Regions from separate parts of the Streptomyces sp. NBC_00358 genome, predicted to be linked through region 2. Evidence: riboswitches for the same ligand, from Rfam matches in the RefSeq annotation. Region 2 holds a riboswitch; the other holds the start of a gene.

Region 1 (6,749 bases), 4.6 Mb from region 2:
CGCCGAGGCGGGCGAGGACGAGCTCGTACGGCTGCTGGGGAAGGCGCACGGGCACGCCCTGTTCGCGATGGCGCTGGCCCACGACGTGCGGCCCGTGGTGGCCGAGCGGGAGACAAAGTCGGTGTCGGTCGAGGACACGTACGACGTGGACATCCACGACCGGGTCCGGGTGGAGCTAGAGGTGCAGCGGCTCGCGGACCGGTGTGTGGGGAGGCTGCGCCGGGCCGGGCTGTCGGGGCGGACCATCGTGCTGAAGGTGCGCAGGTACGACTTCTCGACGCTGACCCGGTCCGAGACGCTGCGGGGACCCACGGACGACCCCGGGGTCGTCCGTGAGGCCGCCGCGCGGCTCCTGGAGGGCGTGGACACCACGGGAGGCGTGCGCCTGCTGGGGGTCGGTGTCTCGGGGCTCGCCGACTACACGCAGGAGGACCTGTTCGCGCAGGCGCAGGCCGCCGCCGTGGGGGAGCCGACGGCCGAGGAGCAGTCCGTGGACGAGCCGCCGGCCGGGGGGACCCCTGTGGAGGAGGGGCCGCCCGCGGTGCGGCGGTGGCCCGCGGGGCACGACGTGCGTCACGAGGAGTACGGGCACGGCTGGGTGCAGGGCAGCGGGCTGGGGCGGGTCACGGTGCGGTTCGAGACGCCGTACTCCGAGCCCGGCCGGGTCCGGACCTTCCGGACGGACGATCCGCGGCTGGAACCGGCGGATCCGCTGCCCCTGGTGGAGCGAAGACCCCGGGACACCGAGGCGTTCCCGGCGGGTGCCGGACCGTCGGGGTCGCGGGCCGCGCCGCGAGGTCCGGACGGCGGCTCGGACCTGGACCGGGACCGGCGTGCGGACCGGGACCGGGCCCAGGGCACGGGCCGGGACCTGGGCCCGGACAGGAGCGCGGGCCCGGACGCGGGCCCGGAATGGAGTAAGGGTCTGGATGTGGGCCCCGTCCCGGGCGTGGGTGCCGGCGCGGGGCCGGGCGTCCGGGACGCTCAGCCGTCGTCCGTGCCCGCCAGTCGGCCGAAGTCCCGGTCCGGCGGCGGAGGGGACGCCACGTCGAGTCCGTAGTGGTGGTAGAGCTGCAGTTCCTGCTCGGGGGAGAGGTGGCGCCCGACACCGAAGTCGGGGGCGTCCTTGATCAGGGCTCGCTCGAAGGGGATGCGCAGCGTCCCCTCGATGATCTCGCTGGGTTCGAGCGGTACGAAGGCGTCCCTGCTGAACAGGCCGGTGCGTATGGCCGCCCACTCCGGGACGCCGGTCGCGTCGTCGAGGTAGATCTCGTCGATCGTGCCGATCTTGGTGCCGTTGCTGTCGAACGCCTTGCGGCCGATCAGGTTGCGCGGATCGATGTCGGTCTGCACGGTCCCTCCAGTGGTCGCAAACTCATCCGTAAGTACTACAAAAGAGCACATCTGTGAAGGCGGCCACTCGAAGGCTGTCGTCTTGTCCTCGCTGGTAGGCTGGCAAACGGCTGCTGATCCCGTGCGGGAGAGTCCTCCAGACTTCACCGGAGGCGCCGAAGGAGCAACTCCTCCCCGGAATCTCTCAGGCTCACGTACCGCACGGACGAGGTCACTCTGGAAAGCAGGGCGGTGCCTATGGCTCCGCCCTCACCGACGGTGAAAGCCGGGTCGTCCACGGACACCCGGTGAAACTCTCAGGTTGAGATGACAGAGGGGGAGGCCGTCGGGGTACCCGTGCCGGGGTGCCCCTCGAAGGTCGCGTCAGACCAGGAGGCCTCCGCCATGACCGCCCCTCGCATTCCGCTCTCCGAGCTCGAACAGGGAATTCCCTTCGAGCAGCGCCACATCGGCCCCGACTCCGAAGCCCGGGCCAAGATGCTCGCGCACATCGGCTACGGCTCGCTCGACGAGCTGACGGCCGCCGCGGTGCCGGACGTGATCAAGAACGCCGAGGCCCTGAAGCTGCCGGCCGCCCGCACCGAGGCCGAGGTACTGGCCGAGCTCCGCTCCCTCGCGGACCGCAACGAGGTGCTCGGCTCGATGATCGGGCTCGGTTACTACGGCACGTTCACGCCGCCGGTGATCCTGCGCAACGTCATGGAGAACCCCGCCTGGTACACCGCGTACACGCCGTACCAGCCGGAGATCTCGCAGGGCCGCCTCGAGGCGCTGCTGAACTTCCAGACGGTCGTCGCCGAGCTGACCGGCCTGCCGACCTCCGGCGCCTCCCTCCTCGACGAGGGCACCGCGGCCGCCGAGGCGATGGCGCTGTCCCGCCGTATGGGCAAGAACAAGAAGGGCCTCTTCCTGGTCGACGCGGACGCGCTGCCGCAGACCATCGCCGTCATAGAGACCCGCGCCGAGCCGACCGGCGTCGAGATCGTCGTCGCCGACCTCGCCGACGGCATCCCGGCCGACCTCGCCGGGCGCGAGATCAACGGCGTGCTGATCCAGTACCCGGGCGCCTCCGGTGCCGTACGCGACATCAAGCCGATCATCGAGCAGGCGCACGAGCTGGGGGCGGTCGTCACCGTCGCCGCCGACCTGCTCGCCCTGACCCTGCTGACCTCGCCCGGCGAGCTCGACGCGGACATCGCGGTCGGTACGACCCAGCGCTTCGGTGTGCCGATGGGCTTCGGCGGACCCCACGCCGGCTACATGGCGGTGCGCGAGAAGTTCGCGCGCAGCCTCCCCGGCCGGCTGGTCGGCGTGTCCGTGGACGCCGACGGCCACAAGGCGTACCGCCTCGCCCTGCAGACGCGTGAGCAGCACATCCGTCGCGAGAAGGCGACGAGCAACATCTGTACGGCTCAGGTCCTCCTCGCCGTGATGGCCGGCATGTACGCCGTCCACCACGGTCCCGACGGCCTGCGGACCATCGCGCGGCGTACCCACCGCTACGCCACCGTCCTGGCCGCCGGGCTCACCGCCGGCGGTGTCGAGCTCGTGCACGGCGCGTACTTCGACACCCTCACCGCGCGGGTCCCGGGCCGCGCCGCCGAGATCGTGGCCGCCGCCCGCGACCACGGGGTCAACCTCCACCGGGTCGACGCCGACCAGGTGTCGATCTCGTGCGACGAGACGACCACGCGCGACCAGCTCACCGCCGTGTGGACCGCGTTCGGTGTCGAGGGCGACATCGAGGCGCTGGACGCGAGCGCCGAGGACACCCTGCCGGCCGCGCTGCTGCGCACCGACGAGTACCTCACGCACCCCGTGTTCCACCAGCACCGCTCCGAGACGGCGATGCTGCGCTATCTGCGCAGGCTCTCCGACCGCGACTACGCGCTCGACCGCGGCATGATCCCGCTGGGCTCCTGCACCATGAAGCTCAACGCGACCACCGAGATGGAGCCGGTCACCTGGCCCGAGTTCGGGCAGCTCCACCCGTTCGCGCCCAGCGAGCAGGCCGGCGGCTATCTGACGCTGATCCACGAGCTGGAGGACCAGCTCGCCGAGGTCACCGGCTACGACAAGGTGTCGCTCCAGCCCAACGCCGGTTCGCAGGGCGAGCTGGCCGGTCTGCTGGCCGTCCGCGGCTATCACCGCGCCAACGGCGACGAGCAGCGCACCATCTGCCTCATCCCGTCCTCCGCGCACGGCACCAACGCCGCCAGCGCCGTGATGGCCGGCATGAAGGTCGTCGTCGTGAAGACGGCGGACGACGGCGAGATCGACGTCCAGGACCTGCGCGCCAAGATCGAGCAGTACCGCGACGAGCTGTCGGTGCTGATGATCACGTACCCCTCGACGCACGGGGTGTTCGAGGAGCACGTCGCCGACATCTGCGCCCAGGTGCACGAGGCCGGCGGCCAGGTCTACGTCGACGGCGCCAACCTCAACGCCCTGGTGGGCCTCGCCAAGCCGGGCCACTTCGGTGGCGACGTCTCGCACCTCAACCTGCACAAGACGTTCTGCATCCCGCACGGCGGCGGCGGTCCGGGCGTCGGCCCGGTCGGTGTGCGCGCGCACCTGGCGCCGTACCTGCCGAACCACCCGCTGCAGCCCGAGGCCGGTCCCGAGACCGGTGTCGGCCCGATCTCGGCCGCTCCCTGGGGCTCCGCGGGCATTCTGCCCATCTCCTGGTCGTACGTCCGGCTGATGGGCGGCGAGGGCCTCAAGCGCGCCACCCAGGTGGCCGTGCTCTCCGCCAACTACATCGCCAAGCGCCTGGAGCCGCACTACCCGGTGCTGTACACCGGTCCGGCCGGTCTGGTCGCGCACGAGTGCATCATCGACCTGCGCCCGCTCACCAAGGCGACCGGTGTCAGCGTCGACGACATCGCCAAGCGCCTCATCGACTACGGCTTCCACGCGCCGACGATGTCGTTCCCGGTGGCCGGCACGCTGATGATCGAACCGACCGAGTCCGAGGACCTGGGCGAGCTCGACCGGTTCTGCGACGCGATGATCGCGATCCGCGCGGAGATCGAGAAGGTCGGCTCCGGCGAGTGGGCGGTGGACGACAACCCGCTGCGGGGGGCGCCGCACACGGCCGCCGCGCTCGGCGGCGACTGGGAGCACCCCTACAGCCGTGAGGAGGCCGTCTTCCCGGCCGGTGTCTCGGCCGCCGACAAGTACTGGCCGCCGGTGCGCCGCATCGACCAGGCGTACGGCGACCGGAACCTCGTCTGCTCCTGCCCGCCGCTGGACGCCTACGAGGACTGATCAGCGCTCGGCACGTGGACGCCTACGGGGAGTGATCACCCTCGGTCATGCGTCGGGGCCGGTTCGGAGAGTACGTCTCCGGGCCGGCCCCTCGTGTGTCTGGGCGGCCTGTGACGGCCGCCCGGGTCGTGCGGCTCAGGCGGCCGTCATCACCTGCGCGCCGCCCAGCGGGCGGTGCGGGGCGATGATCTGGCCGTCGGGCAGGAGCTCACCGGTGTCCTCGAAGAGCAGAACGCCGTTGCACAGCAGGCTCCATCCCTGCTCCGGGTGGTGCGCCGCGAGGCGGGCGGACTCCCGGTCGGCTGATTCGGCGGAAGGACACGGTGGCTGGTGCTGGCACATGGATGGGATCTTTCGCTGGGTCGAGGTGTGAGTGATGGCTGTCGTGTCTGTCTTGCGGCTTGAGGTACTCATGGCCGCCCCCCGTTGATGTGTGGTCTGACCCCAGTGTTGCCCCACGGGCGCCAATCCGCAGGGATTTGAGGGCACCGCTTCTCACAGGTTGATGACGCATCACCCCTGCGGAGGGTTCACCCCAACTGCGTTGCCCTTTCGGGTGGTTCGACGTGGCCGAATGGGGCTAGTCCGGTCGGTCCGGGAGCGCGTTTCCCCTCGTACGAGCGCCATGAAGCCCTAACGAGCGAGTGGCGCTCGGGTTCGGTGGAAGCGGCGTGCCCCGCGGCCGGGTTGCGGCTGCGGGGCACGGACGTGGGGTCTTGGAGACGGGCTACGGAGGCCGGTTCGGACGGGGGGCCCGGAGGCGAGCGAGGGCGCCGGGGCTCAGGCGGGCGAACTGAGCAGGGGGGCCGGGGTGACGCGATGGGTGAGGACCGGCAGCAGTTCGGCGACGCGGTACGGACGGTGCGCGGCGATGCCGGGCGGGGCGGGCGCCAGCGGGACCAGGAGATCGGTGGCGGCCGGATGGCCGGTGGCGCCGTCCGCGGTGCAGTCGCCGTGCAGCCAGAGGGTCAGCATGTACAGCTCAGGTACGGACAACAGGCGTGCTTGGTAGGGCTGTTGCATGGTCTCGGCCTGCCGCAGCGCGCGTTCCGTCGCGGCGATGTAGGGACCCTCGAAGAAGCGCGAGAAGGCCCAGCCGTCCGGGGTCAGCACGGTGTCGGCCGCGGCCACGGCACGGTCGCCGCAACGGATCAGGAAACGCCACCCGGCGAGCCGGGTGGCGGAGGCGCCCGCGGGAGTGATGCGATCCAGGACGTGGACGGGGAGCGGGAGTTCGGGGGTGGCGGGTCCCTGTGCCAGGCGCAGGGACGGGGTGCGGGCTTCGCGGACAGCGGTGGGGGAACCGAGTGCCGTGACAACGGTGCGCAGGGCGGGCGCGGGAGCCGGGGGTACGTGCAGCGGCATGGTGGGTCGCCTCTCATTCGACAGGCACAGTGGCGCGAGGGCGGGGGCGGACGGCGCTGTCAGCTCTCGGGTCAGAGGGGCGAGGGGTCTGGATCTGCCGACAGGGTGTCGCCTGCCGTCGTCACCGTGACGACAGGACCTAGGACCGCGAGCGCCAACTCTCTGCCTCGGTAGCGGAGTTTATACGACGCGTGTTCAGGCGTTGTTTCGTCTAGTCGTTCCGAATACGAAGAACAAGGCGCTATTCGGTCGATGAAACGAGAGGTTCATCCCGATTCTGCGCGGTCGAACCGCGGTGACCTCGGAATACTCCGCCGGAGCGGTCGGCCGATTCTCGTCGGCGTTTTTCACGAGATCATGTCGGGCGGTAAACTTGCTGAATGCTCCATGCCCGGTGAATGTGCCCGGGGCCGGTTTCCAGCGTAGCGGTCGAAGAGCGCGTGCGGGACGTTATGGATCGCGTTGCCTGGGCATCATCCACCGTGACCCGGGACGCCAGGGCCGGAGCGTCGGCCTGCCCATCCGAGGAGGGACACTTCGATGGGGGAGAAGGTCGTGGCAGGAACGTTTGGCCTGTCCGATCGGCAGCGCTACCGCGACAAGCTCCGCCAGTGTCTGACGGGGCTGGAGCGACTGCTGGAGGAGAAGCGGTTCGACCGCCCGAAGAATCTGATGGGGCTGGAGATCGAATTGAATCTCGCCGGACCCGACGGCATGCCCAGAATGATGAATGGGCAAGTACTCGAAAGGATTGCGAGCCG
Region 2 (6,749 bases):
GACATCGGAGTACTCGTACGTAACCGTGCCCCCCTTCTTCGCGGAGACGTTGACGAAGTCCTGTGTAGCTGCGTTGGCCCCAGCTGATTTGGCGGTGCCGTCGTTCTTGTTGTCATCGGCCTTGCTGCAGCCTGCAACGAGCAGACTCGCGGAGCCGATGGCCGCTATAGCGGCCAGCGCTGACCTTCGCATGATGGGCGGGTTCCCCTCCATTGTCGGAAACTTGATGTTCTCTCGGTATGCGGCAGGCATCAGCGGCTGCGCGGGTCGAGAGCGTCGCGGAGACCGTCGCCGAGCAGGTTGAAGGCGAGGACGGTCACGAAGATGGCGAGGCCGGGCACGATCATGAACTGCGGGTCGACCTGGTAGTAGGTGACCGCTTCCCTGAGCATGCCGCCCCAGGATGCCTGCGGGGGCTGGATGCCGACCCCGAGGAAGCTCAGGGACGCCTCGAAGAGGATGTTGGTCGGGATGAGCAGCGTCGAGTAGACGATGATCGGGCCGACCAGGTTGGGCAGCAGCTCCCGGAAGACGATGTACGGGCCCCTGGCGCCCATGCCCCGGGAGGCGTCCACGAATTCCCGCTCACGCAGGGCGAGCGTCTGGCCTCGGACGATCCGGCCCAGGTAGGGCCAGTTGAAGAAGCCGATCACGAAGATCAGGACGCTCAGGTGGAGCGGGAGCCCTTCGAGGCCGAACGCGCCGCCCTGCAGGGTGGCGGAGATGGCGATCGCGAAGAGCAGGAGGGGGAAAGCGAGGAAGGTGTCCATCAGGCGGCTGATGATCGAGTCGACCCGCCCGCCGTAGAAGCCCGCGACGACGCCCAGGATCGCGCCGATCACGTTCGACAGGATGGTGGCTCCGAAGGCGACCACCAGCGACACCCAGGAGCCCTCCAGGACCCGGGTGGCCAGGTCACGCCCGAACTTCGGGTCGACACCGAGCGGGTGATCCGCGCTCATGCCACCCGAACCGCCCTTGGGGAGCGAGGTGTTGGCGTCGATCAGGTCCTGGTGGAAGGCGTTCGGGTCCAGCCCCAGCATCGACTGGATGGGCCGGGCGAGGATAGCCATCAGGATGAGCAGCACGACGATGGCGCCGCCGGCGACCGCCACCTTGTCGCGCTTGAAGCGCGTCCAGGCGATCTGTCCCAGGGAACGGCCCTCGATCTGCCCCTTGCCGACTCCGGCAAGCACAGCCTCTGGCTGCGCTTCCGTTGCCGCCGCGGTGGTCTCGATCGGTGCGGTCACAGTGACCCGACCCCTCTCGCCGGTGGTGACCGGCCTACGCCTGCCGCTGTCTGCGGCTTGGTTCACTTGCTCGCCGGGATGTTGACCGCAGATGGTGCGGTCCGGTGACCCGGCTGATGATTCGATGTTTCGACTTGCACTCGCTCACAGGATCGATGACCCCGTGTCTGATGGGCGAGTCTTCAGTGCCGCCACGATCAGGTGCCAGGCCCCATGGAGAAACTATGCGCAACCGTGATGCTTGTTGGGGGATTCCGTTATCCGAACAGTGGGTAACGGCAGTCGGACGTCTGATATTTGACCGCGAAAGGTCCATCAGCGCCCTTTAGGTCGGAAGTTGCACCAAATTAGGACAACTGGTGCATACGTCCGCTTCCCCGCAGGTCAGCAGCACGACACGCACGACACCGGAGGCTCGTGCGCAGCTTCATGATGCCAGCCGAACTCGCACTGACTTACGACAGGTCCGCGATTCGGGACGCTCTCAGTAGCCGCCGCGGGCCGGCGGATAGCCGTAGCCGCCCGCCATCGGAGCCTGCGCGGGGGCCGCGTGCGCCTCACGGTCGTAGAACGGCCGGGCATGGGCGCGCAGCCACATCGCCACGGGGTCGAACTCGTCCGACATCGCGACGGTCGAGACGGGCAGGCCGTCCGGGACCGCGCCGATGGACTGCTGCATCATCGCCCGCACCGAGTCCACGGCGGGCGGCGAAGTGTCGTACACATCAAGGCCGATGGCGAGATACGGCGACCCGAGCGCGGGCTGGACCCAGGCGCGGCGCAACGAGCGCACGGCCGGGGTCAGATGCGCGTTCTGCGTCAACAGGGCGTAGAACTGCGGGATTTCGATGCCGGGCTCGGAGAGCCGGAGCGGACCGGCGGGCTGCCGTTCCAGGCCGGTGGCGATCCGGCGCAGATCCAGCCAGGGGATTCCGAGGCCGCCGCCGGGGGCGTGCGGGTTGAGCCAGAGGCCGAACTGGTCGGGGTACAGGGTGCGGGCGACGTCCAGCCCGTCCACGACCTCGTACGAGCGGTTCCAGCCGCTGGCCGAGAGTTCCTGGGCCGAGGTCACGCAGGGCGCGTACCCGAAGCCTTCCACCTGCATGTTTCCGTACTGGGCGTCCGGTGAGCCGGCCTGGCCGTGCCAGAGCAGCATCCAGACCTGGCCGGACGACGGGGTCGCGAGCGCGCGAAGGAGCGCCTCGTAGGCGTCATAACGCCCGGGTGTGACCTGGCGCAGCATGTGCTCGACCTGCCCGGCCGCGGCCGTGCCCGACGCGCTCACCCTCAACCGCCCCTTCGCGAACAATTCACGACGACTCATCCCTTGTGCCCGAGGCCCCGGCCGCGAACATGCGTCAACACCTCGACCAGGCCATGAAACCAGCTTATGCGGCGATCGCGCTCCGCCGGGGGAAGCAGTCGAGAGCCGGGGCCCACCGCGCGAGGTCGTCCGAAAGGCCGTGCGGGGCCGGGCGCACGGCCTTTCGGACGCTCTCGGGGCGGGCGCCGTTCAGTGACCGTGCTGGTAGAAGGGGCGCACCTGGGCCCGCATCCAGTCGGCGACCGGGTCCTGCGTCACGTCGAGGAGGACCAGGTTCACCGGAATGTTCATCGGGACGCGGCCGAGGGCGCGGCCCAGGGCGTCCAGCGGCAGGGTGCGGGCCTCGCCCTCCCACAGCGAGAGTTCGACGCCGATGAACATGACCGGATCGTCGCCCTCGATGCTGGCCAGGCAGCGGCGGGCGCTCAGCACCACGCCGGTCCCGGCGAACTCGGCCGAGGCCGCGGCCAGGAAGTCCATCGGGTCGTCCTGCCAGTCGGGCTCGAAGAGCCGCACCCGGCCACCGCTGGCCGAGCCGTCCAGCGGGGTCCGGCCGGACCGGCACAGCTCGGCGACGGCGGGCGGCGGCAGCGGTACGCCGACCACGCCGTCCGGGTTGACCAGGATGCCGACCTGCGGCGGAAGTCCTCGGGCGAACTCGACGGCAGGCGCGATCGTGTACGACATGTGGCCACCGGTGACCTGCCGGAACTGCTCCTCGGAGCTGAACACGGGGACGTACACCTGCCCCCCGACGTCGATCGTGGGCAGATCGAGCGGGCCGCTCTGCGGGCCGCCGCCGTTGGGCAGCGGCACCCAGAGGAAACTGCGGCCGAGCACCTCGACGATACGAGCGCCCCCCGAAGGCCCCGAGGGCATGCCGAAGGAGGCGGACAACACCTCCTCCAGCTCGTTGCCGGGCCAACCGCCGTGCGGATGGGGGTGCGCCTGTGCAGGAAAGTCCATCTGTCTACCGCCCGCTTCGAACCACTGTTCCGGCTGGAAAGATTAATGCGCCACCGTGACCGGTCAGTGGCCGAAGTCGATCCTGCCCAGCACGTCCGCCGCGTCCCGGTCGATGAGCACCGCCGAACCGCACCCCGCGGGCAGGTCGCCCCGCTCGACGGAACGCAGCAGCCGGGCGGCCGCGCCGCGATGGCGGGCGAAGGCGTAGCGCGAGACGCCGCGGCCGCGCTCGCGCTGGCCGTCCAGCGCGGTGCCCGGCGGGACGTCGAGCAGCAGCAGGTGCAGCGCGCCGCCCCGGCGCCGGGCCTCGCGGGCGAGCCAGCGGCGCACCCAGGCCTGCGTGCCGCAGTCGTGCACGACGAGTGGGCCGCCCCCGCGCAGCGCGCGGCGCAGCCCGGCGTAGTGCGCGAGGCGGACGAGCGGGCGGTAGACCACGTACGGCAGCAGGCGGGCCGCCCGGCCCTCCCAGCGGTCGCGGGTGTCCTGCGAGTCGACCCGCGTGCCCCGCACGGCCCGCCGCATCAGCGTCGACTTGCCGCTGCCGGGCAGCCCGGTGACCACGACGAGGTCGCGCGCCCCGAAGCGCAGACCGTGCGGGCTGCGTCCGGCCCGGTCGCGGAGGTCCCGGACGACGGCCGCCGGAAGCGGGCCGCGCACCTCCCGGGCCGGTGCGCCGGGCTGCTCGGGCAGCGCGAGACCCGAGGCCGTCGCGTACGCCGTGGTCCTGTTCACCGTGACCGTCCTCCCCTTGGGTGTGGAGTCCCATCCCCGTCGACTGTAAAGAGAAGGTAATGCCCGGCGCCTCCCCTTTTCATGCGCGGACTGCCACAGCCCGGTTACAGATGCCGGGCTGCCGGGATCGGACGGCGCGTGCGATGATGGCCGCGCCAACTGCATACCGGCCGCTTGAATCCGCGCGGGAGAGTCCTGGGTACGTGTACCCGGGCGCCGAAGGAGCAAGTCCCTCCCTTGAATCTCTCAGGCCCCGTTACCGCGCGGGCGAGGCACATCTGAAAAGCGGGCCGCTCACCGGTGGCTCCACCCAAGGTGCAAGTCAGGACCACCATTTCGTGGGGTCTTGATGAACCTCTCAGGTTCCGATGACAGATGGGGAGGAACGACCTCGCCGTCATGCCTTGGGAGCCAGACCGATGAGCAGCACCGCACCCCGTCACACCGCGCTCGATGCCCTGCATCGCTCACTCGGCGCGACGATGACCGACTTCGCAGGCTGGGACATGCCCCTGCGCTACGGCTCCGAGCGCGACGAGCACCTCGCCGTCCGCACGAAGGCCGGCCTCTTCGACCTCTCCCACATGGGCGAGATCACCGTCACCGGCCCCCAGGCCGCGGCGCTCCTGAACCACGCGCTGGTCGGCAACATCGCCACCGTCGGCGTCGGCCGCGCCCGCTACACCATGATCTGCCAGGAGGACGGCGGCATCCTGGACGACCTGATCGTCTACCGGCTCGCCGACGACGAGTACATGGTGGTCGCGAACGCCTCCAACGCCCAGGTGGTGCTGGACGCGCTGACCGGGCGCGCAACCGGTTTCGACGCCGTGGTGCGCGACGACCGTGACGCGTACGCGCTGATCGCCGTGCAGGGACCCGAGTCCCCCGGCATCCTCAAGTCGGTCACCGACGCGGACCTGGACGGCCTGAAGTACTACGCGGGCCTGCCGGGCACGGTGGCCGGGGTTCCGGCCCTGATCGCCCGCACCGGCTACACCGGCGAGGACGGCTTCGAGCTGTTCGTCGCTCCCGCCGACGCCGAGAAGGTGTGGCAGGCGCTGACCGACGCGGGCACCCCGGCCGGGCTGGTCCCCTGCGGTCTGTCGTGCCGCGACACGCTGCGCCTGGAGGCCGGCATGCCGCTGTACGGGCACGAGCTGACCACCGCGCTGACCCCCTTCGACGCCGGTCTCGGCCGGGTCGTGAAGTTCGAGAAGGAGGGGGACTTTGTGGGGCGCCAGGCCCTGACCGAAGCCGCCGAGCGCGCCGCTTCCGAGCCGCCGCGCGTCCTCGTCGGCCTGATCGCCGAGGGCCGTCGCGTGCCGCGCGCCGGGTTCCCGGTCGTCTCCGACGGCCAGGTGATCGGCGAGGTCACCTCCGGCGCCCCGTCCCCGACCCTGGGCAAGCCGATCGCCATGGCGTACGTCGACGCCGCGCACGCCGCGCCGGGCACCGCCGGTGTCGGTGTGGACATCCGGGGCAGCCACGAGCCGTACGAGGTCGTGGCGCTGCCGTTCTACAAGCGCCAGAAGTGACACCGGTCCGGCCGGGCCGGACATGACACGGCGGTCCGCCGGGCGCCTGCGCCGACGTGCGGCCCCGTCGGACGTCGCACGTGATGCCGGGCACATCCGCCCGGATCACCCATGCTTCCCTCCATCAGCACTCCCACGCGTACAGGAGAATTCAGGCCATGAGCAACCCCCAGCAGCTGCGCTACAGCAAGGAGCACGAGTGGCTGTCCGTCGCCGAGGACGGCGTCGCGACGGTCGGCATCACCGAGTTCGCGGCCAACGCGCTCGGCGATGTCGTCTACGCCCAGCTCCCGGAGGTCGGTGACACGGTGACCGCGGGCGAGTCCTGCGGCGAGCTGGAGTCGACCAAGTCGGTCAGCGACCTGTACTCCCCGGTCGGCGGCGAGGTCGTCGAGGCCAACCAGGACGTCGTGGACGACCCGTCGCTCGTGAACTCCGCTCCCTTCGAGGGCGGTTGGCTGTTCAAGGTGCGCGTCGCGGACCAGCCCGAGGACCTGATGTCCGCCGACGAGTACACCGCATCCACCGCCGGCTGAGGAGTCACCGCATGTCGCTTCTGAACACCCCCCTTCACGAGCTGGACCCGGACGTCGCGGCCGCCGTCGACGCCGAACTGCACCGCCAGCAGTCCACCCTGGAGATGATCGCCTCGGAGAACTTCGCTCCGGTCGCGGTCATGGAGGCCCAGGGCTCGGTCCTGACCAACAAGTACGCCGAGGGCTACCCCGGCCGCCGCTACTACGGCGGCTGCGAGCACGTCGACGTGGTCGAGCAGATCGCCATCGACCGTGTGAAGGCGCTCTTCGGCGCCGAGCACGCGAACGTGCAGCCGCACTCGGGCGCCCAGGCCAACGCGGCCGCGATGTTCGCGCTGCTCAAGCCCGGCGACACGATCATGGGTCTGAACCTCGCGCACGGCGGGCACCTCACCCACGGCAT

Evidence for each region. A riboswitch is a leader RNA that binds a small molecule or an ion and turns the genes downstream of it on or off. The one in region 2 is predicted to bind glycine.
Region 1: another riboswitch for glycine. It lies ahead of gcvP (aminomethyl-transferring glycine dehydrogenase); the one in region 2 lies ahead of gcvT (glycine cleavage system aminomethyltransferase GcvT).

What each region holds. Positions count from the first base shown of each region.
Region 1 covers NZ_CP107976.1:7,746,897-7,753,645, forward strand. Annotated here, with positions in the region: gene OHT01_RS33125 (DNA polymerase IV) at 1-1,060, shown strand, start outside; gene OHT01_RS33130 (PRC-barrel domain-containing protein) at 985-1,353, opposite strand; glycine riboswitch at 1,468-1,563, shown strand; gene gcvP (aminomethyl-transferring glycine dehydrogenase) at 1,738-4,623, shown strand; gene OHT01_RS33140 (DUF5999 family protein) at 4,759-4,965, opposite strand; gene OHT01_RS33145 (hypothetical protein) at 5,404-5,988, opposite strand; gene OHT01_RS33150 (glutamate--cysteine ligase) at 6,529-6,749, shown strand, end outside.
Region 2 covers NZ_CP107976.1:3,143,085-3,149,833, forward strand. Annotated here, with positions in the region: gene OHT01_RS12945 (ABC transporter substrate-binding protein) at 1-192, opposite strand, end outside; gene OHT01_RS12950 (ABC transporter permease) at 252-1,250, opposite strand; gene OHT01_RS12955 (enhanced serine sensitivity protein SseB C-terminal domain-containing protein) at 1,735-2,535, opposite strand; gene OHT01_RS12960 (enhanced serine sensitivity protein SseB) at 2,764-3,540, opposite strand; gene OHT01_RS12965 (AAA family ATPase) at 3,604-4,272, opposite strand; glycine riboswitch at 4,448-4,544, shown strand; glycine riboswitch at 4,545-4,657, shown strand; gene gcvT (glycine cleavage system aminomethyltransferase GcvT) at 4,692-5,810, shown strand; gene gcvH (glycine cleavage system protein GcvH) at 5,969-6,346, shown strand; gene glyA (serine hydroxymethyltransferase) at 6,358-6,749, shown strand, end outside.